DNA from 2 places in the Streptomyces sp. NPDC000941 genome. Region 2 is predicted to be linked to the other one. Evidence: riboswitches for the same ligand, from Rfam matches in the RefSeq annotation. Region 2 holds a riboswitch; the other holds the start of a gene.
The links. Region 2 has a riboswitch for glycine ahead of gcvP (aminomethyl-transferring glycine dehydrogenase). Riboswitches for the same ligand answer to the same signal wherever they lie in the genome.

Region 1 (14,123 bases), on a different contig from region 2:
CCGACCGGGTCGCAGGTGAGGCCGAGGTTGTGTTCCATGCCGATCTCGGCGGCGTTCTCGACCTGTTCGGGGGAGCCGCCCAGGACCTCGGCGAGGCCGCCGGCGGCCATGGAGCAGGCGGAGCCGACCTCGCCCTGGCAGCCGACCTCGGCGCCGGAGATGGAGGCGTTCTCCTTGAAGAGCATGCCGATGGCGCCCGCGGCGAGGAGGAAGCGGACGATGCCGTCCTCGTCGGAGTCGGGGTCGGAGCCTGGCACGAAGTGCGTGTAGTAGTGGAGGACGGCGGGGATGATGCCGGCCGCGCCGTTGGTGGGGGCGGTGACCACGCGGCCGCCCGCGGCGTTCTCCTCGTTGACGGCCATGGCGTAGAGGGTGACCCACTCCATGGCGCGGGTGGCCGGGTCGCCCTCGGCGCGCAGGGCGCGGGCGGCGGTGGCGGCGCGGCGGCGGACCTTGAGGCCGCCGGGGAGGATGCCCTCGCGGGACATGCCGCGTTCGACGCAGCCGCGCATGACCTGCCAGATCTCCAGCAGACCCGCGCGGATCTCGGCCTCGGTGCGCCAGGCCTTCTCGTTCTCCAGCATCAGGGCCGAGATGGACAGGCCGGTCTCGTGGGACAGCCGCAGCAGCTCGTCGCCGGTGCGGAAGGGGTACTTCAGCACGGTGTCGTCGAGCTTGATGCGGTCCGCGCCGACCGCGTCCTCGTCCACGACGAAGCCGCCGCCGACGGAGTAGTACGTCTTCTCCAGGAGGGGGAGACCTTCGGCGTCGTACGCGAAGAGGGTCATGCCGTTGGCGTGGTACGGCAGCGAGCGGCGGCGGTGCAGGACCAGCTCGGCGGACTCGTCGAAGTCGATCTCGTGCTCGGTGCCGATCTCCGCGCCGAGCAGCCGCAGCCGCTTGCTGGTGCGGATGCGTTCCACCTCGTCGTCGGCGGTCTCGACGTTCACGGTGCGCGGGGAGTGGCCTTCGAGGCCGAGGAGTACGGCCTTGGGGGTGCCGTGGCCGTGGCCGGTGGCGCCGAGGGAGCCGAAGAGCTCGGTGCGTACGGCGGTGGTGTGGGCGAGCAGGCCGTCGTTCTTCAGCCGGCGGACGAATATCCTCGCGGCCCGCATCGGGCCGACCGTATGGGAACTGGACGGGCCGATGCCGATCGAGAAGAGATCGAAGACGGAGATGGCCACCGGTGAACTCCTTGCGTCTGCACGGTGGGTGCGTGCGTGGTGCGGGGTGGGCGGGGGTGCGGGGTGTGCGCCCCCGCCCACCTTCCGGGCCCGTTACTTCTTCAGGTCCGGGTACAGCGGGTGCTTGTCGGCGAGCGCGGTGACGCGCGCCTTCAGCGCCTTCGTGTCGTGGGACGGCAGCAACGCCTCGGCGATGATGTCGGCGACCTCGCGGAAGTCGTCGGCGGTGAAGCCGCGGGTGGCCAGCGCCGGGGTGCCGATGCGCAGACCGGAGGTGACCATCGGGGGGCGCGGGTCGTTCGGGATGGCGTTGCGGTTGACCGTGATGCCGATCTCGTGGAGGCGGTCCTCGGCCTGCCGGCCGTCCAGCTCCGAGTCGCGCAGGTCGACCAGGACGAGGTGGACGTCGGTGCCGCCGGACAGCACGGCCACCCCGGCCTTGGCCACATCGGGCTGGGTGAGCCGGTCGGCCAGGAGCCGCGCGCCTTCGAGGGTGCGCTGCTGGCGCTCCTTGAACTCCTCGCCCGCCGCGATCTTGAAGGCCACGGCCTTCGCCGCGACCACATGCTCCAGCGGACCGCCCTGCTGACCCGGGAAGACCGCGGAGTTGATCTTCTTGGCCAGTTCGGCCGTGGAGAGGATCACGCCACCGCGCGGGCCGCCGAGGGTCTTGTGGGTGGTGGTGGTCACCACATGGGCGTGCGGCACCGGGGAGGGGTGCAGCCCGGCCGCCACCAGACCGGCGAAGTGGGCCATGTCCACCATCAGGTACGCGCCGACCTCGTCCGCGATCCGGCGGAAGGCCGCGAAGTCCAGCTGGCGCGGGTACGCCGACCAGCCCGCGATCACCAGCTTCGGGCGGTGCTCCTTGGCCAGCCGCTCGACCTCGTCCATGTCGACCAGGCCGGTCTCGACGTCCACGTGGTAGGGCACCACGTTGTAGAGCTTGCCGGAGAAGTTGATCTTCATCCCGTGGGTGAGATGACCACCGTGCGCCAGGTTCAGGCCCAGGATGGTGTCACCGGGGGAGAGCAGGGCGAACATCGCGGCCGCGTTCGCCTGGGCGCCGGAGTGCGGCTGGACGTTGGCGGCCTCGGCGCCGAAGAGCGCCTTGACGCGGTCGATGGCGATCTGCTCGACCACGTCGACGTGCTCACAGCCGCCGTAGTAGCGGCGGCCCGGGTAGCCCTCGGCGTACTTGTTGGTCAGGACCGAGCCCTGGGCCTCCATGACCGCGACCGGAGCGAAGTTCTCCGAAGCGATCATCTCCAGGGTGGACTGCTGGCGGTGGAGTTCGGCGTCGACCGCGGCGGCTACGTCCGGGTCGAGCTCGTGCAGGGAGCTGTTGAGAATCGACATCAGGGTCCCGATCGAAGGAGAGGGTCAGTTTTCGGTGAAGGCGGTGTACTCGTCGGCGGAGAGCAGCTCGTCCGGCTCGCCCGTCACCCTCACCTTGAACAGCCAGCCGCCCTCGAAGGGGGCGGAATTCACCAGCGCCGGGTCGTTCACCACGTCCTCGTTGATCTCCGTGACCTCGCCGGTGACCGGCGCGTAAAGATCGCTGACGGACTTCGTGGACTCCAGCTCACCGCAGGTCTCACCCGCGGTGACCGCCGTGCCGACCTCCGGAAGCTGGACGAAGACGACATCGCCGAGCGAGTTGGCCGCGAACTCGGTGATACCGACCGTCGACACACCGTCCTCGCCGGCGGCCGACAGCCACTCGTGCTCCTTGCTGTAACGCAGCTGCTGGGGGTTGTTCATAGGTCCGATTCTCCTGGATATGGGGGAGTGCTTGGGAAACGCGTCTTGCCTGATGGGACAGGCGGTGCGGGCGGGGGCACCGCCCAGCGGTAGCTGGGGGCATGCGCGGGATGGCGCGCCGCCGGCAGGTGACGGGCTCAGCGCCGCTTGTAAAAGGGGAGGGCCACGACCTCGTACGGCTCATGGGTACCGCGGATGTCCACCGACACCCCCGCCGTCCCCGGCGCGGCATGCCCGGCGTCCACGTACGCGATCGCGATCGGCTTGCCGAGGGTCGGCGAGGGCGCGCCCGAGGTGACCTCGCCGATCACCGCGCCGTCCGCGCCGACCACCGCGTACCCGGCGCGCGGGACCCGGCGGCCCGCCGCGACCAGGCCGACCAGCACCCGCGGCGGGTCGGTCTCGGCCCGCCGCGCCGCCGCCTCCAGGGTCTGGCGTCCGACGAAGTCACCGGGCTTGTCGAACTTCACCACCCGGCCGAGCCCCGCGTCGAAGGGCGTGGTGGCGCGGGTCAGCTCATGCCCGTACAGCGGCATCCCGGCCTCCAGGCGCAGCGTGTCCCGGCAGGAAAGACCGCACGGGACCAGCCCGGCCGGGGCCCCCGCCTCGGCCAGCGCCTGCCACAGCCGCTCGGCGTCGCCCGGCGAGACGAACAGCTCGAAGCCGTCCTCGCCCGTGTAGCCGGTACGGGCGATCAGCGCCGGGACGCCCGCGACCGTGCCGGGCAGGCCCGCGTAGTACTTGAGGCCGTCCAGATCGGCGTCGGTCAGGCCCGCCAGGATCGTCGCGGACGCCGGGCCCTGGACGGCGATCAGCGCGTACGCCTCCCGGTCGTCCCGTACGGCCGCGTCCAGGCCCTCGGCGCGCTCGGTGAGCACGTCAAGCACGACCTGGGCGTTCGAGGCGTTGGCGACCACCAGGAACTCCTGCTCGCCGAGGCGGTAGACGATCAGATCGTCCAGGATGCCGCCGTCGGCGTCGCAGATCATGGTGTAGCGGGCGCGGCCGACGGCGAGCGCCGACAGATGGCCCACCAGCGCCCGGTCCAGGGCGGCGCCGGCCTGCGGACCGGTCAGTGTGATCTCGCCCATATGGGAGAGGTCGAAGAGGCCGGCGCGGGTGCGCACCGCGGTGTGCTCATCGCGCTCGCTGCCGTAGCGCAGCGGCATGTCCCAGCCGGCGAAGTCGGTCATGGTGGCGCCCAGCGCGCGGTGCACCGCGTCCAGGGCGGTGCGGCGGGGGCTTGAGGCATGGGGCATGGGTGCTGGCTCCAGGGCGGGACGGCTACGAGGACGACGGGGAACGTGTCCTCCCCATCTGTCATCGGAACCTGAGAGGTTCGCCGTGACCCACTCCTTCGAGCGGTCCGGCTTGCACCGTGGGTGGAGCCACGCCAGCGGCTCGCTTTTCAGATCTGCCTCGTCCACGCGGTATCGGGGCCTGAGAGATTCAAGGGAGGACTTGCTCCTTCGGCGCCCCGGACGGCCGGCACTGCTGCCGGTGGCCGAGGACTCTCCCGCGCGGATTCAAGCGGCCGGTATGGAGTTGCGCGCAACATCATCGCACGTACGCCCGAGAAGGGAAGAGCCGAGCGGGCAGAACCGGTTTCACCCCGGGACACCCGGACTCACAGGGCATGAAGGCCCAGCCCACAGGAATACCACCTTGCTGGACATTACCTTTTCTTGACACTCTTCGGGAACGAGCCGCAGTGACCGACCTAGGAGGACGATCACGGTGCACGGGCAGGGGCAGGGTACGTACGCGACGACGACATGGGGGCCCCTGCCGGTGAGGCAGGGCACGGCGCCGACCGCAGGTGCGCTCAGGCCGGGGCGCAGGGCGCCCGTGCACGATCTGCGCCGCGGCGACGGCGACGGCGACAGCGACGACGGCGGCGGCGGCGGCACGGCCGCGACCGGGCCCGGCGCGCGCGAGCTGCGCTACCGCGCGGGGGACGTGGTGGTCGCCTCCGGGCTGCCCGGCAGCGGCAAGACCACCATGATCGGTCGGGCCGTGCCCCGCCTGGACCAGAGCGGGCACGCCGTACTGCGAGTGGACTCACAGGACACCCGCGAGCGCTGGGAGCGGCGGCTGCCCCGCTGGCTGCCGTACGCCCTCTACCGCCCGCTGGTGCGCTACGCCCACTACGCCGGGCTGCGCCGGGCGCTGCGCTCCGGCGCGAGCGTCGTGGTGCACGACTGCGGCACGCTCTCCTGGGTCCGCCGCTGGCTGGCCCGCGACGCCCGGCGCACCGGCCGCCGGCTGCACATGGTGCTGCTGGACGTGGAGGCCGCGGTGGCCCTGGACGGGCAGGCCGCCCGCGGCCGCGGGGTCTCCCGCTACGCCTTCGGACGGCACCGCCGCGCGGTGGGGCGGCTGGTCGCCGCCGCCGAACGCGGACGGCCGCCCGAAGGCTGCGCCTCGGTGGCGCTGCTGGATCGGGCGGCCGTGAGCGCGCTGCGCCGTATCGGCTTCGAGTGACGCGCGGCGGGATGGTGGAGCGCTGCCGTCAAGGAGCCTCGACGGTCGCCTCGACCGGGTGGGGCAGCGGCATGGGGAGCACGGAGTCGTCCTCGGCCAGCTTGGGCGTGGTGGGCTCGAGAGCGGACAGGGGGCTGGGGGCCGTCGTGCTGGGGCGCTGCGTACCGGGCTTCTTCATGTCCGGTTTCGTGGCGGGCTTCTGAGCGCCGGGCTTGTCGGTGCCGGGCTTCTGGGCGCCGGGCTCGTCGGTTCCGGGCTTGGCGGTGCCGGGGTCCGCGGGGGCGGCGGGCTCGTCGGTGCCGGGCTTGGTGTCGCTGGGCTTGGTGTCGCGCTTCCCCGCCTCCACCTTCTTGGCGTCCTGCTTCTTGCCGTGGTCGTTCTTGGCGTGGTCGTCCTTGGCGTGGTCGTTCTTTCCGTGGTCCTTCTTGCCGTGCTCGTCGTCGCCGGGCTCGGGGGTGGTGTGCTCCGTGGCGGCCGCCATCGTGATGGGCCGGGAGGCGAGCGCGGACGCGTCGTCGGCGAGGGTCGACGCCTCGTCCGGCAGCGGCAGCATCGGGGGCGTCATCGGCTCGCCCATCCCCGGGAGCGGGCCGACGAGGGAGCTGATCAGCTCGATGATGGCGTCGGCGATACGGGGGAGCGCCGCGGCGGCCGCGGCCTCGTCGCCGGCGGCGATGGCGTCCAGCAGGTCGTCGATCGCCCGCTGCAGCGCGTCCAGCGGGTCGGTCGAGACGTCCGTGGGCTGGGCCTGGGGGGTGAGCGGCGGCATCTGGGCCTGTCCCTGCCCGGCGGCCTGCCCCTGTCCGGCCTGCCCCTGTCCGGCCTGTTCCTGATCGGCGGCCTGCGGCGGCACGGTGATCTGGCCCTGGTCCTGACCCTGGCCCTGGTTCTGCCCCTGGTCCTGGTCCTGGCCCTGGTTCTGGCCTTGCTTCTGGCCCTCGTTGGGGTCGTCCGACGGCATCCGGTCGCGAACGTGCTCCCGGCCCTTCTCCTGGACGCGCGCAGACGCCCGCGGAGTCATGGCCGCCTCGGCCGACTTGCGGGCGGCCTTCACCGCGCTGTCGATCGCCGCCGCGTGCTTGACCAGATCGGCCTCGGAGAGCATCCCGTTGGGGGCCTCCTCCACCGCCTTGGCCAGGTCCGTCACCCGCTCGAGGAGGGCCCGCAGATCGTGCATGGCCTGGACCTGGGCGGGACTCATCCGGGTGTCGGCGAGCGCCGCTGGGGTGGGGGCCGGGGCCTTGGAGCCGGCCGAACCCCCGGACCCGGCGGCCGCGGCCGCGGACAGACCTGCGGTGCCGAACAGAAGGGAGCCGGCCATGACGGAGGTGACGAGTACTTCGGCCTTGCGGGACGCGCGGATCATGAGACCTTCCTTCGCTGTGGGTGACGTACGGGCGTACTCGACACCACGGTGCGAAGAGCGCAAACCGTACGCAACTCGACGATTACTGTCCGAAGCGGTCGCAAGTCGCCTGTCTTCGGTCATCGCCCACCTCTCGACCTGGGGATTTGCTGTGGAGATCGACGGCCCCCGATGCCGCCCGGCGATGCAGCCGTTAGGGTGCCTGTGCAGGTCCGACGAGATGGCGGTTGAGCGGAAATGAACATCCCGGAGCAGCACGGTCCAGCACCGGCTCACGGCGGGTTTTCTGACGGTGTGTCCTCTGGAATTCCGGCGTCTCCGGCGTTTGCGGCGTTTCCGGGCAATGAGCTGGAAGAGGTGCTGGTCGCCGCGGTCGACATCCCCGGCGCCGGCGCCCGCATCGTCGAGACCCTGGCCCGCAGCCGGATCTGGGTGCCGCTGCCCAACGGGGGCGGCCCGGACAGCAACGGCCTGGACCTGCCCACCATGGAGATCGAAGGCGGCGCGTATGTGCCGGTGTTCAGCTCCGAACAGCAGTTCCTGCAGATCGTCGGCGCCCATATGGCGTTCACCGTCGCCCCGGCCGTCGAATTCGCCCGCGGTCTGCCGCCCCAGCTCGGTATCGCGGTGAACCCCGGCGGCCCGGTGGGCGTCCCGCTTCCGCCGCTGGCCGTGGCCGAGCTGTGCCGGGCCGGGCGCAGCGAGCTGGACGGTCCGGCCACCGGCGGCCGGGTGCGCCTCTTCGAACCGGACTGGCAGGACGAACCGGTCGACTTCCTGGCCGCCGCCGGGCTCGAGTTCGGCAAGGTGGCCGGGTTGCGGACCGCCCGGCGCGCGCTGGCCAGTGTCGAGGGGGAGCCGCCCGCGCTGTTCGTCGGCGTCGAGCTGGACGTTCCGGGCCCGGAGGGCCAGGCCACCGCCGTGGAAGCGCTCGGCCGCGCGCTCGGCGCCGTGCCGTTGCCGTGGACGGTCCAGCTCGTTCTGCTGGACATCGCGCAGGATCCGGTGACGGACTGGATACGGGAACGGGTGCGACCGTTCTACGACCGTGACCGCTGAGTCGCCCGGGAGACCACTGCAAGGGCCCGTAAGCTGGTTGGATTACTGGTGTCGGGGCGCGGTCGCGCGCCCCTGACCAAGTGTGTGGACAGGCCGAGAGAGGGGCGGACCCAGGTGAGCGCGGGAGGCGGCCACGTCGAGCGGATGCTGCAGCAGGTCGCTCCCGGCCGGTACGACGCCTACGAGTCACTGCTGTACGCGCTCGCCGAAGGCCAGGTCTGGATGCTGCTGTGGCACGGCAGCCCCGGCTCGCCCGACGCGCAGTACGGAAACATGGACGTCGCCGGGCTCGGCTACGCCCCCTGTGTGACCTCCGCCCAGGAGCTCGCCGCCAGCGGCTGGAACCGCGCCCATGAGGTCGTGGGCGGGCGCCAGATCGCGTCCTCCCTCTTCCCCGACCGCTACGGCCTGTGGCTCAACCCGCATGCCCCCGGCGGCGGCGTCGGCATCCCCTGGCTCGATCTGCGCCGAATCGCCCGCGGCCTGGAGCTGTTGCCCGCGGGGCCGCTGCGGCTCAGCGAGCCCGCCATTGAAATCCCCCAGTTCTACGCCCTGTTGGGGCAGAACGCGCACCGCACGGCCGCGGTGCGGTCGCTGCGCCGCGCCTGGGTGCAGCCCGCGCTCGGCGCTCCGTATCTGGCGATCGGGCTCGACCTGTTCGACACCGGCGCCGCCGGGGTGGAGGCGGCGCGGACGATGATGAGCCAGTCGGTCGGCGCGGTGCCCGACGGGCTGCCGGTCTCCACGGTCGCGATGTCCGACGAGTACGACCCCGTGGCCCTGTGGATGCGGGCCAACGCCAGCCCGTTCTTCAACCGTGACGCCTTCGGCGCGGCCCAGCCCGGCCCGCCCGCCCCCTCGTACGGCTATCCGCCGCAGCAGGGCGGCCGTCAGTCCGGGCCCGCCCCGAGCACCTGGTAACACCCCTGTCATACCCCCGTCATCGGCCCCGCCCACCGGACGGCTTGCACCGCTGAGCGGAGTTGCGGTCCGGATAACGGAACACCTCTCGCCACATCACGGTTAGGCATCCATTGCCCGGATGCACTGGCGGGTGATCACGAGCGCGATGAAGACTCCCGCAACGGGAAGTGTCTGTACCTGCGGGTAGTGCGTGCTTCCCCTTCACTAAACTTCCGCACCACGAGCACCATATTCACCTGCGTTTGTGAACCACGCCGCTACAGCGGCAGGTCGTGGGCCGGTCACCACCGGTCGAGAGGGGTCCCCACCACGATGACGGCACCAGTGCACGGCACGAGCACGGATGCGGAACCGGCCGCGCCCGTCGATGTCGCCGCGGATGTAGTCAAGGCCTCGGTCGAGGGCAGGTCGCTGCGCCAGATCGCCTGGATGCGCCTGAAGCGGGACAAGCTGGCGCTGGCCGGCGGGGCCGTGGTTCTCTTCCTGGTGCTGGTGGCCGTCTTCGCGCCGCTGATCGTGAGCCTGCTGGGGCACCCGCCCAACGAGTTCCACCAGGAGGAGATCGACCCGCTGTTCGGCACCCCGAAGGGCTCCTGGGGCGGTATCAGCTCCGACTTCCTCTTCGGTGTCGAACCGTCCAACGGCCGCGATGTGTTCAGCCGGGTTGTCTACGGCGCGCGGATCTCGCTGCTGGTGGCCTTCCTCGCGGCGGTCGTCGCCGTGGTGCTGGGGACTGTCTTCGGCGTCATCGCGGGGTATTTCGGCGGCTGGGTTGACACCGTTATCAGCCGGGTGATGGACATGCTGCTGGCCTTCCCGCAGCTGCTGTTCATCATCTCCCTGGTCTCGGTGCTGCCGAACGATCTGCTGGGGCTGTCCGGCAGCGGGGTGCGCATCGCGATCCTGGTCTCCGTGATCGGCTTCTTCGGCTGGCCGTACGTCGGCCGCATCGTGCGCGGCCAGACGCTGTCGCTGCGCGAGAAGGAGTACGTCGAGGCGGCGCGCAGCCTGGGCGCGGGCCGGCGCTACATCCTCTTCCGGGAACTGCTGCCCAACCTGGTGGCGCCCATCACCGTCTACGCCACGCTGATGATCCCCACCAACATTCTCACCGAGGCGGCGCTCAGCTTCCTGGGCGCGGGCGTGAAGCCACCGACCGCGTCCTGGGGGCAGATGCTCTCCGATGCCGTCGGCACCTACAAGGACGACCCGATGTTCATGATCATTCCGGGTCTGGCGATCTTCATCACCGTGCTGGCGTTCAACCTCTTCGGCGACGGCGTCCGAGACGCCCTCGACCCGAAGGGAACGCGTTGATGGCGCCCCGCGCGACCGCGGCCCAGCCGCACCGAAACGAATCTGCCCCTGCCGCACCGTCAGTCAGGCGGCGGTCACCCGATGGTTCTCCGGCGCCATGCCAAGGACCGATATCCCGGAGGTTGCACGAAACAATGAAACCCCTACGTTCCTCGAGAAGTAGGCGGATCGCCGGTGCGGCGGTCGTCGTCGGGGCCCTGATGGCCACTGCGGCCTGCGGCGGTGACAAGAACGACGACAAGAGCGAGGGCGCCGGGTTCAACGCCGCGACGAAGGGCATCGCCAACGCGTCGACCAAAACGGGCGGCACGCTCAAGTTCATCAACAAGCAGGACTTCGACTCGCTCGACCCGCAGCGGCAGTACTACGGCTTCGCCTGGGACTTCTCGCGCTTCTACGCGCGCCAACTGATCACCTACGCGCCCAAGCCGGGCAAGGCGAGCAACGAGCTGGTCCCCGACCTGGCCACGTCCAACGCCAAGATCAGCGACGGCGGCAAGACGTACACCTACACCCTGCGTGACGGGATCACCTGGGAGGACGGCTCGCCGATCACCTCCCAGGACATCAAGTACGGCATCGAGCGCATCTGGGCCAAGGAACTCATCTCCGGTGGTCCGGCCTATCTGCGCCAGGTCCTGGACCCCGATGGCAAGTACAAGGGCCCGTACAAGGACAAGACCAAGGACAAGCTGGGCCTGAAGGCGATCGAGACGCCGGACGCGAAGACCATCATCTTCCGCCTGCCCAAGCCCAACGGTGACTTCGAGCAGATGCTGGCGATGCCCACCGGCTCGCCCGTGAAGGCGTCCAAGGACACCGGCGCCCAGTACACCAACCAGCCCTTCTCCTCCGGCCCGTACAAGGTCCAGTCGTACAAGCCGGGCAAGGGCGCGGTCCTGGTCCGCAACGACAAGTGGAAGAAGGAGTCCGACCCGATCCGCCCGGCTCTGCCGGACAAGGTCACGGTGGACCTCAACTCCAACCTCGACGCCGTCGACGAGCGGCTGATCAAGGGCGACTACGACGTCTTCCTCAGCGCCACCGGCATGGGCCAGGCCGGCCGCAGCGAGGCGCTCAAGCAGCACAAGGGCAACGTCGACAACCTCGAGACGAGCTTCGTCCGGTACGTGGACTTCGCCACCAAGGTCAAGCCGTTCGACAACATCCACTGCCGCAAGGCGGTCTTCTACGGCGCCGACTACACGTCGCTGCAGACCATCCGCGGTGGCCCGCAGGCCGCCGGTGACATCGCCACCACCATGCTCCCCAAGAGCATCGCGGGCGCGGACGACTACGACCCGTACGGCATCCTGTCGCGCAAGGGCAAGCCGGACGCGGCCAAGGCCAAGGACGAGCTGAAGCAGTGCGGCAAGCCGGGCGGCTTCTCCGCCAACATCGTCGCTCGAACCGACCAGCCGAACGAGGTCAAGGCCGCCGAGGCGCTGCAGGAGTCGCTGGGCAAGGTCGGCATCAAGCTCCAGGTCGAGCCGATCGACGGTGCCTCCTCGGCGAGCATCACCGGCTCCCCCTCGGTGATGAAGAAGCGCAACCTGGGCCTGTCCATGACCGGCTGGGGCCCCGACTTCCCGACCGGTCAGGGCTTCGAGCAGCCGCTGATCGACGGCCGCTTCATCCAGCAGACCGGTAACTACAACGTCTCCGAGACCAACGACCCGAAGATCAACGGACTCTTCGACACGGCGCTCAAGGAGACGGACCCCGCCAAGGCCGGCGAGTCCTACAAGGAGATCAACCACAAGATCGCCGACCTCGCCGTGCAGATGCCCTTCCTCTACGAGAAGAACATCACCTGGCGCAGCTCCCGGCTGACGAACGCCTTCTCTTCGGCGGCCTACAACGGCCGTTACGACTACTCCCAGCTCGGCGTCGTCAAGTGATGGTTCGCCAAGCGACCGTCACACCCCACCATCGCCGAACCGTATAGGCCCGAAGGGCAGGTGATGGCCGCGGGTGGTGGTCCGGGAGTCCCCTGATCGGGGGCTCCCGGGCCGCCGCCGGGCCGCGCACAGTGCTTGCATATGTCATCCGGCGCTTGTTCGCCGTCATCATGATGCTGTTGGTCGTCACACTCACGACCTTCGCCATCTTCTTCATGATCCCGAAGTGGGCCGGTTCCGATCCCGCGCTCCTCTTCGTCGGCAAACAGTCCGACCCGGAGGCCATCGAGGGCATCAGACAGAAGCTGAGTCTCGACGATCCGCTGCTGGTGCAGTTCTGGCACTTCGTCGAGGGTCTGTTCGCCGGTCGTGACTATGCCAACGGCAACGATGTCACCCACTGCCCCGCGCCATGCTTCGGCTACTCCTTCCGCACCGAGCAGGCGGTGTGGCCGCAGCTGACCGACGCCATGCCGGTCACCCTCTCGCTCGCCGCGGGCGCCTGTGTGCTGTGGCTGGTCGGCGGCGTCAGCGCCGGCGTCGTCTCCGCGCTGCGCCGGGGCACCCTGTGGGACCGCGCGGCGATGGGCGTCGCCCTTGCCGGTGTCTCGCTCCCGATCTACTTCACCGGTCTGCTCTCCCTGGCCATCTTCAGTTACCAGTTGAACTGGGTCGACGTGGACTACAAGGGGCTCACCGAGGATCCGGCCATGTGGTTCCAGAGTCTGATCCTCCCCTGGATCACCCTCGCGTTCCTCTACGCCGCGACGTACGCCCGGCTCACCCGGGCCACCATGCTGGAGATCATGGGCGAGGACTACATCCGCACGGCCCGCGCCAAGGGTCTACGGGAGCGGGTCGTCATCGGACGGCACGCCATGCGCTCCACCTGGACGCCGATCCTCACCCTGCTCGGCCTGGACCTCGGCGCCCTGCTCGGCGGTGCGGTGCTGACCGAATCCACCTACAACCTGCCGGGCCTCGGCCGACTCGCGGTGACCGCGATCAGCAACAAGGACCTGCCGGTCATCCTCGGCGTCACCTTGATGGCGGCCCTGTTCATCGTGGTGGCCAACCTCATCGTGGACCTCCTGTACGCCGTCGTCGACCCGCGAGTGAGGCTCGGATGACCGATATCGAAAAGTCCGGGTCCGACAAGCCCGCCGAGCTCGACAAGCCCGAGAAGACCGGGAAGCCCGAGGAGACCGGGAAGCCCGAGGAGACCGGGAAGCCCGGGAAGACCGGCGATCTGCCGGCCACCGGCACCGCGCTCGGGGAGGTCGCCGCGGCCGGCTCCCCGGCCCCCACCACCTTCCTCGAGGTGCGCGACCTCAAGGTCCACTTCCCGACGGACGACGGTCTGGTCAAGTCGGTGGACGGGCTCAGCTTCCGGCTGGAGAAGGGCAAGACGCTCGGCATCGTCGGCGAGTCCGGCTCCGGCAAGTCCGTCACCTCGCTGGGCATCATGGGTCTGCACACCGCCGGGCAGTACGGCCGGCGCAAGGCGCAGATCTCCGGCGAGATCTGGCTGAACGGGCAGGAGCTGCTGGGCGCCGACCCGGACGAGGTGCGCAAGCTGCGCGGCCGTGAGATCGCGATGATCTTCCAGGATCCGCTGTCGGCGCTGCACCCCTACTACACCATCGGCCGCCAGATCAGCGAGGCGTACCGGGTCCACCACGACGTCACCAAGGACGTGGCCCGCAAGCGCGCCATCGAGATGCTGGACCGCGTCGGCATCCCGCAGCCGGACAAGCGGGTGGACAGCTATCCGCATGAGTTCTCCGGCGGTATGCGGCAGCGCGCGATGATCGCGATGTCGCTGGTCAACAACCCCGAGCTGCTGATCGCCGACGAGCCGACCACCGCCCTGGACGTCACCGTGCAGGCGCAGATCCTCGACCTCATCCGGGATCTGCAGAAGGAGTTCGGCTCCGCGGTCATCATCATCACCCACGACCTGGGCGTCGTCGCCGAGCTCGCCGACGACCTCCTGGTGATGTACGGCGGCCGCTGCGTCGAGCGCGGTCCGGCCGAGAAGGTCTTCTACGAGCCCCAGCACCCCTACACCTGGGGCCTGCTCGGCTCGATGCCGCGTATCGACCGCGACCAGACCGAGCGCCT
Region 2 (14,123 bases):
CCGCGCGTACCGCGCCGCGGACCTGCTGCCGGTGCTCACCCTCCGGCTGACGCGGACGCCGCTGCTGGGCTCCTCGGCCTGACCGCCCGCGGCCGAGCACCGTCCACGGCCGAGCGCCGCCCGCGGCGGCCGCAGCCCGCGCCCGAGCGCCCCGTGATCCCCCGGATCGCGGGGCGCTCCGCTGCGGGCTCGTAACAGTCCCGTCAGGATGAACCGCCGACCGGGTCGATGCGTCATTATCTAGCGGGTACGGGTCCTCGAAATCCGTGCGAAAACCGGCTCTTAGGGCAACACTTGGAGCAACCGACCGACTGACCAACGGGGGGCGGCCATGACTGCCGCAGCAAGTCACAGGACACTCACCACATCGCAGCGAGAGATCCCTTCCATGTGCCAGCACCAGCCGCCCTGCCCGTCTGCCGACTCCGCCGACCGGGAGGCCGCCCATCTCGTGGCGCACCACCCCGAGCAGGGCTGGAGCCTGCTGTGCAACGGCGTCCTCTGCTTCGAGGACACCGGTGAGCTTCTGCCGGACGGGCAGATCATCGCCCCGCACCGGCCGCTGGACGCCGAGCGCGTCGTCACGGCGGCCTAGCGAATTTTCAGGGGCCGGCCCGGCGCTTCAGCCGCACCGGCCCCGTACCCGACCGGACCCGCCCGGTCAGCTCTCGTACGACTCCAGCGGCGGGCAGGAACAGACCAGGTTGCGGTCGCCGTACGCGCCGTCGATCCGCCGTACCGGCGGCCAGTACTTGTCGGCCGGCGACACCCCGGCCGGGAAGGCCGCCTCCGCCCGGGTGTAGGGGTGCTCCCACTCCCCGCTGAGCGCGGCCGCCGTGTGCGGGGCGTTCCGCAGCGGGTTGTCGTCCTGGGGCCACTCCCCCGAGCCGACCTTCTCGATCTCCGCCCGGATGGCGATCATCGCCTCGCAGAACCGGTCCAGCTCCGCCAGGTCCTCGCTCTCCGTCGGCTCGATCATCAGCGTGCCGGCCACCGGGAACGACATGGTGGGCGCGTGGAACCCGTAGTCGACCAGCCGCTTGGCCACATCGTCGACGCTCACGCCGGTCGCCTTGGTCAGCGGCCGCAGATCGACGATGCACTCGTGGGCGACCAGGCCGCCGGGGCCGGTGTAGAGCACCGGGTAGTGCGGCTCCAGTCGCTTGGCGATGTAGTTGGCGCCGAGCACCGCCACCTGGGTGGCCCGGCGCAGCCCCTCGGCGCCCATCAGCCGGACGTACGCCCAGGAGATGGGCAGGATGCCCGCCGAACCCCAGGGCGCGGCCGCGACCGGGCCCACGCCGGTCGCCGGGCCCGCAGCGGGCTGGAGCGGGTGGTTGGGCAGATACGGCGCCAGGTGCTCGCGCACCGCGACCGGGCCCACGCCGGGGCCGCCGCCGCCGTGCGGGATGCAGAAGGTCTTGTGCAGGTTGAGGTGGGAGACATCGCCGCCGAACCGGCCCGGCCGGGCCAGCCCCACCAGGGCGTTGAGGTTCGCGCCGTCCACGTAGACCTGGCCGCCCGCGTCGTGCACGGCCGCGCAGATCTCGCTGATGTGCTCCTCGAACACGCCGTGGGTCGAGGGGTAGGTGACCATCAGGACGGCCAGTTCGTCGCCGTACTGCTCGATCTTGGCGCGCAGGTCGTCGGCGTCCACCTCGCCGTCCTCGCCGGTCTTGACCACGACGACCTTCATGCCCGCCATCACGGCGCTGGCGGCGTTGGTGCCGTGCGCGGAGGACGGGATGAGGCAGACGGTGCGCCGCTCCTCGCCGTTGGCCCGGTGGTAGGCGCGTACGGCCAGCAGCCCGGACAACTCGCCCTGCGATCCGGCGTTCGGCTGGAGGGAGACCTTGTCGTAGCCGGTGACCTCGGCCAGCCGCTCCTCCAGCTCACGGATCAGCGTCAGATAGCCCTGGGCCTGCTCGACCGGCGCGAAGGGGTGCAGCGCCCCGAACTCCGGCCAGGTGATCGGCTCCATCTCGGTGGTGGCGTTGAGCTTCATGGTGCACGAGCCGAGCGGGATCATGCCCCGGTCCAGGGCGTAGTCGCGGTCGGCCAGGCGCCGCAGATAGCGCAGCATCGCGGTCTCGGAGCGGTGCCGGTGGAAGACCGGGTGGGTCAGATACACGTCGCCGCGCAGCAGGTCCTCGGGGAGCGCGTCGGCCGCCGCGGCGTCCAGCTCGTCGATGGCGGGCAGCCCGCCGTCCACGCCGAAGGCCGACCACACGGCGGCGAGCTGGGCGCGCCCGGTGGTCTCGTCGCAGGCGATGCCCACATGGTCGGCGTCGGTCTGCCGCAGGTTGACCCCGGCCTCGCGGGCCGCGGTGACGACCTCGGCGGCCCGGCCCGGGACATACGCGGTGAGGGTGTCGAAGAACGCGCCGTGCACGATCTGAACGCCCCCGGCCCGCAGCCCCTCGGCCAGCACGGCCGCGTAGCGGTGGGTGCGCCGGGCGATGGTCCGCAGGCCCTCCGGGCCGTGGTAGACGGCGTACATCCCGGCCATCACGGCGAGCAGCACCTGGGCGGTGCAGATGTTGCTGGTGGCCTTCTCGCGGCGGATGTGCTGCTCGCGGGTCTGCAGGGCCAGGCGGTACGCCTTGTCTCCGTCGGCGTCGACCGAGACGCCCACCAGGCGGCCCGGCAGGCTGCGGGCGTAGGCGTCGCGGACGGCCATGAAACCGGCGTGCGGCCCGCCGAAGCCCATCGGCACGCCGAACCGCTGGCTGCTGCCGACCGCGATATCGGCGCCCAGCTCGCCGGGCGAGGTGAGCAGGGTGAGGGCGAGCAGATCGGCGGCGACGGTGACCACGGCGCCGAGCTCATGGGCCCGCTCGATGACCGGGCGCAGCTCGCGCACCGCGCCGGAGGCGCCCGGGTACTGCAGCAGCACGCCGAACACCCCGCGCTCGGCCACCTCGGCCGGTATGCCCGCCGAGAGGTCGGCGACGACCACCTCGACACCGGTGGGTTCGGCGCGGGTCCGGATGACCGCGACGGTCTGCGGCAGAGTGTCGGCGTCGACCAGGAACACCCCCTGCTTGACCTTGCCCACCCGGCGCGACAGCGCCATGGCCTCGGCGGCGGCGGTGGCCTCGTCGAGCAGCGAGGCGCCGGCGGTCGGCAGCCCGGTCAGGTCGGCGACCACGGTCTGGAAGTTGAGCAGCGCCTCCAGCCGGCCCTGGGAGATCTCCGGCTGGTAGGGCGTGTACGCGGTGTACCAGGCGGGGTTCTCCAGCACATTGCGCAGGATCACCGGCGGGGTGAACGTCCCGTAGTAGCCCAGGCCGATCATCGGGGAGAGCAGCTGGTTGCGCTCGGCCAGGCCGCGCAGCTCGGCCAGCACCTCGGCCTCGCTGCGGGCCGGGGGCAGCCGCAGCTCCTGGGCGCTTCCGATGACCTCCGGCACGGCGGCCTGGGTGAGTTCGTCGAGGGAGCCGAAGCCGACCTGCGCGAGCATCTTGGCCTGCGCCTCGGAGTCAGGTCCGATATGGCGCCGCTCGAACGGAGTACCGCGTTCCAACTCGGTCAGTGAGGTGCGATTGGCGGTCATCTGCGAGGCCTCCTGGTCTGTACGACCTACGAGGGGCACCACGATGCGGGTGCCCGAACGGCCTCCCCCTCTGTCATCTCAACCTGAGAGCTTCACCGGGCCCGCGGGCGGCGAGCCGGCTTTCACCGTCGGTGAGGAGGGGTCCCGGAGCCGTACTCGCCCGTGGCCCGCCCTGCTTTCCAGAGTGACCTCACCCGCGCGGTACGTGTGCCTGAGAGATTCCGGGGAGGATTTGCTCCTTCGGCGCCTCCGACGACGTCGGCGGAGAGCTCTCCCGCACGGGGTCTGCAGCCACCGTCAGCCTACCAGCGAGCCTGTCGCCAGGGTTTTTGGGGAAAGCGCTCGAGTGGACGCGCGCGGCGTTGTGGCTTTTCGTAGGGATCACAAGGAAACAGGGGGATTCATGGAAAAATCGCCACCTGTGGGAGAGAGTGTGCAGACCGACATCGATCCGCGGACCCTCATCGGCCGCAAGGCCTTCGACCGCGATGGCGCGAAGATCGGCACCGTGGACGAGGTCTACCTCGACGACGCGACCGGCGAGCCGGAGTGGGCGGCGGTACGCACCGGCCTGTTCAGCCGGGACGTGTTCGTGCCCCTCGAACCCAGCCAGGTCATCGACGACGCGCTGCGGGTGCCGTACGAACGGGCGCTCATCAAGGACGCGCCGGACTTCGGGGTCGGCCGCCATCTGTCGCCCGAGCAGGAGCTGCAGCTCTACCACCACTACGGCCTGGACGTCACCGGCTGACCTTGGTGAGGCTCCCGGGCCGAGCCCGGGTCGTGGCCCGACCCCTGGCCCTCGCCCCGGCCCTCGTCCTCGGCCGGGGCGTGGGCGTCGGCGTCGCTCTCGGCGGGCCGGAGCAGCGGCAGCGGGTCCGCGGGCTCCAGTGCCGGGTCGTCGACCGCGAACGTCCGCACCCGGCCCGGCCTCGACCAGGGCTCCTCGAAGCGCACGGTCACCCGCCCGACCCCGCTGCCCTGCACCCACCCCGCCCCGAGCTCCGCATGCCGCACATCGCAGCCGGGCAGCCAGCGGCGGGGCCGGTCGGCGCCCTCGTCGTCCTCCAGGGCCGCCAGGGCCGCCAGGGCGGACTCCGGTGTCCCTCCGGCCTCGCCCGTCCCCCCGGCGGCCTCCTGAGCCTCCTGGGCCTCATGAGCGGCCTGGGCGGCGGCAGCCTGGGCGAACAGATCCTCCTGGGTGTAGTCCGCCAGACCGCTCACGCCCACTCCCAGCAGCCGCACACCCGCCGTGGTGTCCACACCTTCCAGCAGCCGCGCCGCGGCCTCCCGCACCACCGCCGGATCGTCCGTCGGCCCGCGCAGCGTCTCCGAGCGGGTCAGCGTGGAGAAGTCGTAACGCCGCACCTTGAGCACGACCGTGCGCCCCGAACGGCCGGCCCCGCGCAGCCGCCGCACACACCGGTCGGCGAGCCGCGCCACCTCCAGCTGTACCCGCGTGCGGTCGGTGAGGTCGACGTCGTACGTGTCCTCCACCGATACGGACTTGGCGTCCCGCTCGGCCACGACCGGCCGATCGTCCTGCCCACAGGCCATGACGTACAGCGAGGCGCCATGGGCCTTGCCCAGCAACCGGACCAGCTCCTCCTCCCCCGCCTCCCGGGTCTCGGCGACGGTGGTGATCCCGGCCCGGCGCAGCGCCTCCGCGGTGGCCGGGCCCACGCCGGGCAGGGTGCGCACCGTCAGCGGCCCCAGCAGCTCCCGCTCGGTGCCCGGCTCGATGAGCACCAGCCCATCGGGCTTGGCCCGCTCGGAGGCGATCTTGGCGAGCATCTTGGACCCGGCCAGGCCCACCGAGCCGGTCAGCCCGGTCGCGGCCACGATGTCCGCGCGCAGCCGCTCCCCCACGGCCAGCGCCGCCTCGGCCGTGGCCGGGACACCGCCCGCCTCCAGATCCACGAACGCCTCGTCCAGGCTCAGCGGCTCGACCAGTGGGGACAGGGTGGCCAGCAGGGCCATCACCCCGTCACTCACCTGGCGGTACAGGGAGAAGCGGGGGGTGAGATACGCCGCGTTCGGACACAGGCGGCGGGCCTGGGCCATCGCCATGGCCGAGTGGACCCCGAAAACCCGCGCCTCATAGGAAGCCGTGGCCACCACGCCGCGCGGCCCCAGGCCGCCGACGATCACCGGCTTGCCGCGCAGGCTGGGCTTGGCCGCCTGCTCCGCCGAGGCGTAGAAGGCGTCCATGTCCAGATGCAGAATCGTCGGCGCACCCCTCACACCTACAGATGCTGCCGCATGCCACTGACAATCGGGACTACCCGTCTGGACTGCCAGTCGGCCCACGGGCCACTGGCAACCGGGCACTGACGACCGGGGGCGGCGGCTCCGCGCTCAGCCCGCGCGGTTGCGGCGCCGGGCGAGTTCGTCGGTGGGGTTTTGTCCCACCAGCGTCTCGCCGGTGTCCACGCGCTCGCCGTGGAGCTGCTCCAGCGCGCTCTCCACGTCCCGCCACACCACGCCCACGGCGATCCCGAAGACGCCCTGGCCGCCCTGGAGCAGGTCGACCACCTCGTCGGGCGAGGTGCATTCGTAGACCGTCGCCCCGTCGCTCATCAGCGTCATCTGGGCGAGGTCGTCGAGGCCGCGCGAGCGCAGATGCTGGGCGGCGGCCCGGATGTTCTGCAGGGACACCCCGGTGTCCAGAAGCCGCTTGACGATCTTGAGGACGACGACGTCCCGAAAGCTGTAGAGCCGCTGGCTGCCCGAGCCGTACGCCGGCCGCACGCTCGGCTCCACGAGCCCGGTGCGCGCCCAGTAGTCCAGCTGGCGGTAGGTGATGCCGGCGGCCGCGCAGGCGGTCGGCCCGCGATAACCCACCTTCTCGGGCTTCGCCACGGCGCCTTCGCGCGGCGGCGTGGCCTGTGCAGCCACCCGAGCCTTCAGTACCGGTTCGGCCGGTACGCTCCCGGGGAGCGTATACGGACCGCCTGCCGCCGTGCCGTCGCCGCTGCTTCTCACGCCGACCTCCGTCCTCGACCTGCCTTCTCGACGGTAGGCAGTCACCCGGGGTGCGTCAACGATCGCCACACTCGGCACGCCGAGTGATAATCACCCTAAGGGTGGTTTCCCGTATCCCTCTTGCGGGAAAGGCTACTCGAATGTGCTGTCGAAGACCGGCGGACAGCACAGCTTCGGCACAGCTCACGGTCCACCGCTCCCTGGCCGCCGATGGCTCGCCGGCCGGGCTCACTGGCTGCTCGTGCCGAAGTCCTCGGGCGAGATCTGGTCGAGGAACTCGCGGAACTTCTCCACCTCGTCCTCCTGCTCGTCCGGGATGGCGATCCCCGCGTCGTCCAGCACCCCGTCACTGCCGTAGATCGGCGTGCCGGTGCGCAGCGCCAGCGCTATGGCGTCGGACGGCCGGGCGCTGACCTCCACGCCGCTGGCGAACACCAGCTCCGCGTAGAAGACACCCTCGCGCAGGTCCGTGATGCGGACTTCGGTGAGCTGCTGGCCGACCGCGTCGAGCACGTCCTTGAAGAGGTCGTGGGTCAGCGGGCGCGCCGGAGCCATGCCCTGCTGAGCGAAGGCGATCGCCGTCGCCTCTCCCGGTCCGATCCAGATGGGGAGGTAGCGGTCGCCTCCTACCTCGCGCAGGAGCACGATCGGTTGGTTGGAGGGCATCTCCACCCGGACACCCACGACGTCGAGCTCGTTCACACAGCAACCCTAGGACGTGCCCGGCCGGTTTGGATAGTCGGGACCGAGCCGGTCACCGGGAACCGGCCCGCAGAGCGGACTGGACAAAGGCCGCATGAAGCCGCACGGACAGCTCGGCCAGCTCCCGGGCGCTGGCCTCCGCATGGGCTCTGGTCTGCGGATTCGGGTGTCGCCGCAGCGGGGCGACCACCTGCTCGAGGAGTCCCACGTCGCGCTCCGCGGCGGCTTTCATGATCCTCAGATGACGTGGTTCCAGACCGAAACGACCCAGGTCCGCGACGAGCCTGGCGACGGTCACGGCCTCGATGTCGTATCCGCCGTCCGCACCCGGACCGATCAGCCCGAACGACTCCCACTCGGCCAGCTTCCCCTCGTCGATCCCGGTGGCGGCCAGCAGTTCGGCCCGGCCCACCCGGGCGGCCGTAGGGCGCTCCACGGCGCCCTCCAGCCCCTCCTCGGCCGATGATCCCTCCGGCAGGGCGCCGGGGGCCTCGGCGGGCAGCTGGGGCCGCTCTCCCCGCTCCAGGGCGTCCAGATGCTCCCGGATGACCTTCAGCGGCAGGTAGTGGTCACGCTGCATACGCAGCACATGGCCGAGCCGCTCCACGTCCTGCGGGCTGAATTTGCGGTAGCCGGAGGGTGTGCGCCGCGGCTCGACCAGGCCCTCGGCCTCCAGAAAACGGATCTTGGAGAGGGTGACCTCGGGGAATTCGTCCCGCAGCAGATTCAGCACGGTGCCGATGCTCATCGCTCGGCCGCCCGCGGGGGCGGTGCCGGTGTCGGCACCGCCCGACGGTGTCTGAAGCATGGACCTCCCCTGACGGGTCAGATACCGAAGCCTCGCTGGCTCGGGTAGAAGACCAGCCGGTACTTGCCGATCTGCACCTCGTCACCGCTGTTCAGGATGGCCGAGTCGATCGCCTCACGGTTGACGTACGTCCCGTTCAGGCTGCCGACGTCCGCGACGGTGAAGGAACCGTCCTGACCGCGGCGGAACTCCACATGGCGGCGCGAGACGGTCACGTCGTCCAGGAAGATGTCGCTCTGCGGATGACGGCCGGCCGTGGTGACATCGCTGTCCAGCAGGAAGCGGCTGCCGGAGTTCGGCCCGCGGCGGACCACCAGCAGCGCGGACCCCGGGGGCAGCGCATCGACGGCCGCCTGAGCCTCCGGGGAGAGCGAGGGCAGCGGAGTCTGCCCGGTCACCTCGGCGTCATATGCCTCGAGACCGGAGATCGAAATGGTGGACGTGGTCTCCGAAGCACGCTCGGAGGGAGCCTGGCCCCGCAGCGGCGCGCCGCAGTTGGAGCAGAAACGGCTGTCCTGGGCGTTCTGATGGCCGCACCTCTGACATACCGGCAAGCCGAACCCTCCGCCCGTGTTCGCGGTCGATGGCTCCCCGAAACCTATGCGTCCGGACGCGGAAGGGTCAACAGAAGACGCGCCCTGACCACCCGGAATGCCGCCGCCGTCCCGGAACAGCGGACGCTCCTCGCTCACCCCGCTCTCCTCTGGGGCACGATGAGCGCGATGGCGGGCGGTGCTGCTGCCGTCCTGACGCGCGCTCTTGCCGAACAACTTCCCGAACAACTTCACGGGCGATTCCCCTTGACTGAAACAGACCCGCCCGTGGGGCAGGGCAAACCCTCGATGCACACACCAGACGGTCCGGACATCCTCACAACGTCCGTGACCACCAGACAGTTTCCATCACGCGCGACTCTTCCGGTACGCCGACCCCCCGCGTCCTCGTCGTATGGCCGCGAGACTCCCATACCTGACCACCTCACCGCGACGACGACCGAGCGTAGTCAGGCCGCTTCGCGGACCGCAAGGCGTCGACGACGATCTTCTTCGAGCGCTCGATGGACACGGTGGCCTGCTCCTTCTCCAGGCTCTGCACCACTCCGCCCGGAATGTTCAGGGCCGGCTCCAAATCCTCCGGCTTGCCGATGACCTTGATCACGTACGGCAGTGTCACTTTCCGTCCATCGATTTCGACCGCGCCGCCGACGTCCGTGAAGTACGTGCTCGCGACCACCCGCACCTTGCCGATCTGGATCGCCTCGGCCCCGGCGGCACGCAGTTCCTGGACCGCGTCGAGCAGCATGTCCGACTCCACGGTGCCCTTCGACGCGTCGATCTTCATCGTGATACCCGGCCCCTCGGCGGCGACGGTGCCCGCGAGGACACCGAGCTGCTGCTCCTTTTGGGCCGTCTGCTTACGGGCCTCCTCGGCCCGGTCCGAGCTGTTCTCCAGCTCGGTCCGCTGCGTCTCCAGCCGCTGCTTCTCGTCCCGCAGCCGCTGGGTGCGGTTGTCCAGCTCGTCGAGGATCCGCACCAGGTCCTCCTGCCGGGCGCCGCGCAGCACGTTGTTGTTGTCATTGGTCGAGCGCACCTGGATGGCCAGACCGAGGCCGAGGCCGAACAGCAGGAGCGCGACGATGAGTTGAGCCCGCGTCAGCCGCGGCGGCCACAGACCCTTCACCAGCCGCTGACGGCCGTTGGACGCCTCCTGGACCTCCTGGACCGCCTCGGGCTCCGCGCGGTCCTGTGGACCGTCTCCGGGCCCCTCACCGGACTCTTCGCCAGGGCCCTCGGCCGGCTCAGGGGCCGGTGCGGTCTCCCGCCGCTCCCCCTCGGCCCTCTCCCGTCGCGCATCGGGGCTGCTCTCGGGCGTACGAGGCTCCTGCGGGCGATCGGGCCGCTCGGCCGGCTCGCGGGGCTGCCTGGGCTCCTCCGCCGTGTCGTCAGTCGTCATCGGCTCACGCCCGGAAGACATGGCGGCGGATGGCGGCGGCGTTGGAGAAGATCCGGATGCCGAGCACGACCACGACGCCGGTGGACAGCTGGGCGCCGACCCCGAGCTTGTCGCCGAGGAAGACGATCAGCGCGGCGACCACCACATTGGACAGGAACGAGACGACGAAGACCTTGTCGTCGAAGATCCCGTCGAGCATCGCCCGGAAGCCGCCGAACACCGCGTCGAGCGCGGCGACGACGGCGATCGGCAGATAGGGCTCGACCACCGTCGGCACCACGGGTTGGACCCAAAGTCCGACCACGACTCCCACGACGAGGCCCAATACGGCGATCAAGATGTGCCCTTCCCTGTGTCGGTGCCGCCCTTCCGGGCGCCACCGGCTATCGGTTCTGCGGTTCGTACGATCAGACTCGGCGCGGCCGGAAGCCGCACCTCGTCCGCGGCGGAAATGCTCGTGCTGACGCCGTAGTTTTCGTGCAGTACATGCAGGTACTGTCCGTCGGCACTGTCCTGGAAGGTCGTGCTCAGCCGCCGTCCGTCCCCCACCGCGAGCACCGTATAGGGCGGCACCAGCGGTTTGTTGTCGACCAGTATGGCGTCCCCCGCGGCCCTGATCGCCGACAGGGCCGTCAGCCGCTGTCCATTGATCGAGACGGCCTCGGCGCCGGACTCCCACAGGCCATTGACGACCCGCTGCAGATCGCGGTCGCGCACCCGCCCCGTATCGGAGAAGCCCGTGCTCTGCCGCGGTCCTCCGCCGCCCTGGTCGGCTTCCTTGGCGTCATTGACGACCAGCTTGACCCCGGGGCCCTTCACCTCGGTCGCCCCGGACAGCAGCGCGAGCAGCTCGCCCTTGTCCCCGCCGTGCTGGTCCAGCGCCTGCCGCTGCCGGTCGTCGACCTCCCCGCGGAGCCTGTCCAGGCTCTTCTGGAGGTCGTCCGCGTTCGAGTTCCCCGACTCGATGCGGTCGATCAGCTTTTCCCGGTCCTTGGCCAGCTTGGGCGCCGATATCCGGGCCTCGTCGGCGCCGATGGTCACGATGCCCGCGGCCAGCAGCAGCCCCGCCGCCAGCACCAGCCTGCCGCGCAGGGTGCGCGGCAGACCCCGCCGCCCCTCCGTACCACGGCGCGCGGCAGCCTCCGCATACCCCTCGTCGAGACTGTGGTCCATCACGTTGGTCAGCAGCGACATGGACGCGTCGAGACGTGGACGAGGGCTCGGCGGAGCTGTGCTCCGAACGGGGGGCTGCTGCGGCATGCCGCACATCGTCGCACGTCGGGGGCGCAGCCGCCGAATGGCCCCACCGGCGCGCCGGAGGCAGGCCATGGGCGGCTGCGCAGCCCCTTGTGCGCCCGGGGACCGCCTACGGGCTCCCAGACGCTCCCCACCAGGGGGAACGGATCAGCGCCCGGCGCTGTCCACCACGGCGGACCACTCATCGAGCAGCCCCTGCGCGGACGCGTCGTCCGGTCCCTCCGCCCATAGATGGGTGACCGCCTCCGCCGGGTCGGGCAGCACCATGACCCAGCGGCCGTCGGCCTCGACCACCCGCACCCCGTCGGTGGTGTCGACCGACCGGTCGCCCGCCTCCTCCACCACACGGCGCATGACCAGCCCCTTGACCGCCCACGGAGTGGCCAGATCCCGGTGCAGGACATGGGCGCGCGGAATACGGGCGTCGATCTGGCTCAGGGTGAGCTGGGTACGGGCCACCAGACCGATGAGGCGTACAAAGGCCGCCGTACCGTCGAAGACGCTGCTGAACTCGGGGATGATGAAGCCGCCCCGCCCGTCCCCGCCGTAGATCGTGCCCTCCGCCCTGGCGACCCGGGTCAGGTCGTCGGCCGCGGTCGTCGTCCACTCCACCTGCGTGCCGTGGTACGCCGCCACCTGCTCGGCGATACGGGTGGTGGTCACCGGCAGCGCCACCCGGCCACTGCGCCGCTCCGCGGCCACCAGGTCCAGCATGACCAGCAGGGCCCGGTCGTCCTCCACGATCCGCCCCCGCTCGTCCACCAGCGAAAGCCGCTCGCCCACCGGGTCGAAGCGCACGCCGAAGGCCGCGCGGGCCGAGGCCACGATCTCACCGAGCCGCACCAGACCCGAGCGGCGCGCCTCAGCCGTCTCGGTGGGACGCGATTCGTTCAGGCCTGGGTTGATGGTCAGCGCGTCGACGCCGAGCCGGCCGAGCAGGCTGGGCAGAACGAGCCCGGCGCTGCCGTTCGTGGCGTCCACGACAACCTTGAGGCCGGATTCCGCGATACCGCTGGTGTCCACGGCACGCAGCAGGGAGCCCGTGTACGAGTCGAAGACGCTGGAGGGGAAGCTGAGGTCGCCGATCTCTCCGGGGAACGCCCGCCGGTACTCCTGGCGCGCGTACACCCGGTCCAGCTTCCGCTGCCCGGCGGCGGACAGATCGGCGCCGCGCTCGTCGAAGAACATGATGTCGACGGAGTCGGGCACGCCCGGCGAGGTACGGATCATGATCCCGCCGGCGCTACCACGCGCGGTCTGCTGGCGGGCCACGGGCAGCGGCACATTCTCCAGGTCCCGCACATCGATGGCGCTGGTCTGGAGAGCCGAGATCACGGCTCGTTTGAGCGCCCGCGCACCTCGGGAGTGGTCACGCGCGGTGGTGACCGTCGAGCCCTTCTTGAGGGTCGTGGCATAGGCGCCGGCCAGCCGTACGGCGAGCTCCGGGGTGATCTCCACGTTCAGGATCCCGGACACGCCGCGGGCGCCGAAGAGATGGGCCTGACCGCGCGACTCCCAGATGACCGACGTGTTGACGAAGGCGCCGGCCTCGATTGTCTTGAACGGGTACACCCGGACATTGCCCTGGACGATCGATTCCTCACCGATCAGGCATTCATCACCGATGACCGCGCCGTCCTCGATCCGGGCCGCCCGCATGACGTCGGTGTTCTTTCCGATGACGCAGCCGCGCAGATTGGCCTGCTGACCGACGTACACATTGTCGTGAACCACGGCTCTGTGCAGAAAGGAACCGCTCTTCACGACCACGTTGGACCCGACGACCGTGTGCTCGCGGATCTCCGCGTCCGCCTCCACCTTCGCGTAGTCGCCGATGTAGAGCGGGCCGCGCAGCACGGCGTCCTGATGCACCTCGGCGCCCTCGGCGACCCATACCCCCGGGGAGATCTCGAAGCCGTCGATTTCGACATCGACCTTGCCCTCGAGCACATCGGCCTGGGCCTTGACATAGCTCTCGTGGGTGCCGACGTCCTCCCAGTAGCCCTCGGCGACATAGCCGTAAATCGGCTTGCCTTCCTTCATCAGCTGCGGGAAGACATCACCGGACCAGTCGACGGGAACATCGGGCTCGACATAGTCGAAGACCTCCGGCTCCATCACATAGATGCCGGTGTTCACGGTGTCGGAGAAGACCTGACCCCAGGTGGGCTTCTCCAGAAACCGCTCGACCCGGCCGCCCTCGTCGACGATGGTGATGCCGAACTCGAGGGGATTGGGCACACGGGTCAGACAGACCGTGACCAGCGCCCCGTTCTGCTTATGGAAATTGATCAGCTCGGTGAGGTCGAAATCAGTCAGGGCATCACCCGAAATCACGAGAAAGGCATCGTCCTTGAGTGCCTCTTCCGCGTTCTTGACGCTGCCGGCGGTGCCGAGTGGCTTTTCCTCATTGGCGTACGTGAGCTCCATCCCGAGCTCCTCGCCGTCCCCGAAGTAGTTCTTGACCAGCGACGCGAGGAACTGGACGGTCACCACGGTCTCGCACAGACCATGCCGCTTGAGCAGCCGCAGCACATGCTCCATGATCGGCCGGTTGGCCACTGGCAGCAACGGCTTTGGCATGGTCGAGGTCATCGGGCGCAGGCGAGTACCCTCGCCTCCCGCCATCACGACGGCCTTCATGTCGGAAGCGTCCTCCTTGAAGAGACGACGGTCATGCCGACTGGCGCACCCCGATGGCCCACATACCTATCGCACTACGGACACCCCACCGCTACGGGCTGCCACATCAGCGAGCTCAGTCGGCCGCGGCGTCCGCCTTGACGAGACGGCGGACCTGGACCACGTACAGGACTCCTGCCCACCAATAGAGCGTTGTACCCCATCCGGCGAACGCCCATC

Region 1: linked by a shared signal. The riboswitch ahead of gcvT (glycine cleavage system aminomethyltransferase GcvT) and the one ahead of gcvP (aminomethyl-transferring glycine dehydrogenase) in region 2 are both predicted to bind glycine.

Annotation. Positions count from the first base shown of each region.
Region 1 is NZ_JBSFMM010000001.1:33,412-47,534, reverse strand. It holds gene ACWDSL_RS00215 (L-serine ammonia-lyase) at 1-1,184, opposite strand, end outside; gene glyA (serine hydroxymethyltransferase) at 1,278-2,543, opposite strand; gene gcvH (glycine cleavage system protein GcvH) at 2,568-2,948, opposite strand; gene gcvT (glycine cleavage system aminomethyltransferase GcvT) at 3,086-4,207, opposite strand; glycine riboswitch at 4,367-4,477, opposite strand; gene ACWDSL_RS00195 (AAA family ATPase) at 4,740-5,432, shown strand; gene ACWDSL_RS00190 (hypothetical protein) at 5,461-6,798, opposite strand; gene ACWDSL_RS00185 (enhanced serine sensitivity protein SseB) at 7,036-7,857, shown strand; gene ACWDSL_RS00180 (enhanced serine sensitivity protein SseB C-terminal domain-containing protein) at 8,002-8,778, shown strand; gene ACWDSL_RS00175 (ABC transporter permease) at 9,094-10,098, shown strand; gene ACWDSL_RS00170 (ABC transporter substrate-binding protein) at 10,233-11,999, shown strand; gene ACWDSL_RS00165 (ABC transporter permease) at 12,155-13,129, shown strand; gene ACWDSL_RS00160 (ABC transporter ATP-binding protein) at 13,126-14,123, shown strand, end outside.
Region 2 is NZ_JBSFMM010000229.1:2,526-16,648, forward strand. It holds gene ACWDSL_RS43985 (hypothetical protein) at 1-82, shown strand, start outside; gene ACWDSL_RS43990 (DUF5999 family protein) at 389-595, shown strand; gene gcvP (aminomethyl-transferring glycine dehydrogenase) at 662-3,556, opposite strand; glycine riboswitch at 3,620-3,744, opposite strand; glycine riboswitch at 3,746-3,843, opposite strand; gene ACWDSL_RS44000 (PRC-barrel domain-containing protein) at 3,990-4,307, shown strand; gene ACWDSL_RS44005 (DNA polymerase IV) at 4,283-5,800, opposite strand; gene ACWDSL_RS44010 (MerR family transcriptional regulator) at 5,915-6,541, opposite strand; gene ACWDSL_RS44015 (bifunctional nuclease family protein) at 6,770-7,243, opposite strand; gene ftsR (transcriptional regulator FtsR) at 7,296-8,051, opposite strand; gene ACWDSL_RS44025 (FHA domain-containing protein) at 8,069-8,899, opposite strand; gene ACWDSL_RS44030 (DUF881 domain-containing protein) at 9,030-10,004, opposite strand; gene ACWDSL_RS44035 (small basic family protein) at 10,009-10,341, opposite strand; gene ACWDSL_RS44040 (DUF881 domain-containing protein) at 10,338-11,264, opposite strand; gene ACWDSL_RS44045 (sugar phosphate nucleotidyltransferase) at 11,409-13,904, opposite strand; gene ACWDSL_RS44050 (CDP-alcohol phosphatidyltransferase family protein) at 14,020-14,123, opposite strand, start outside.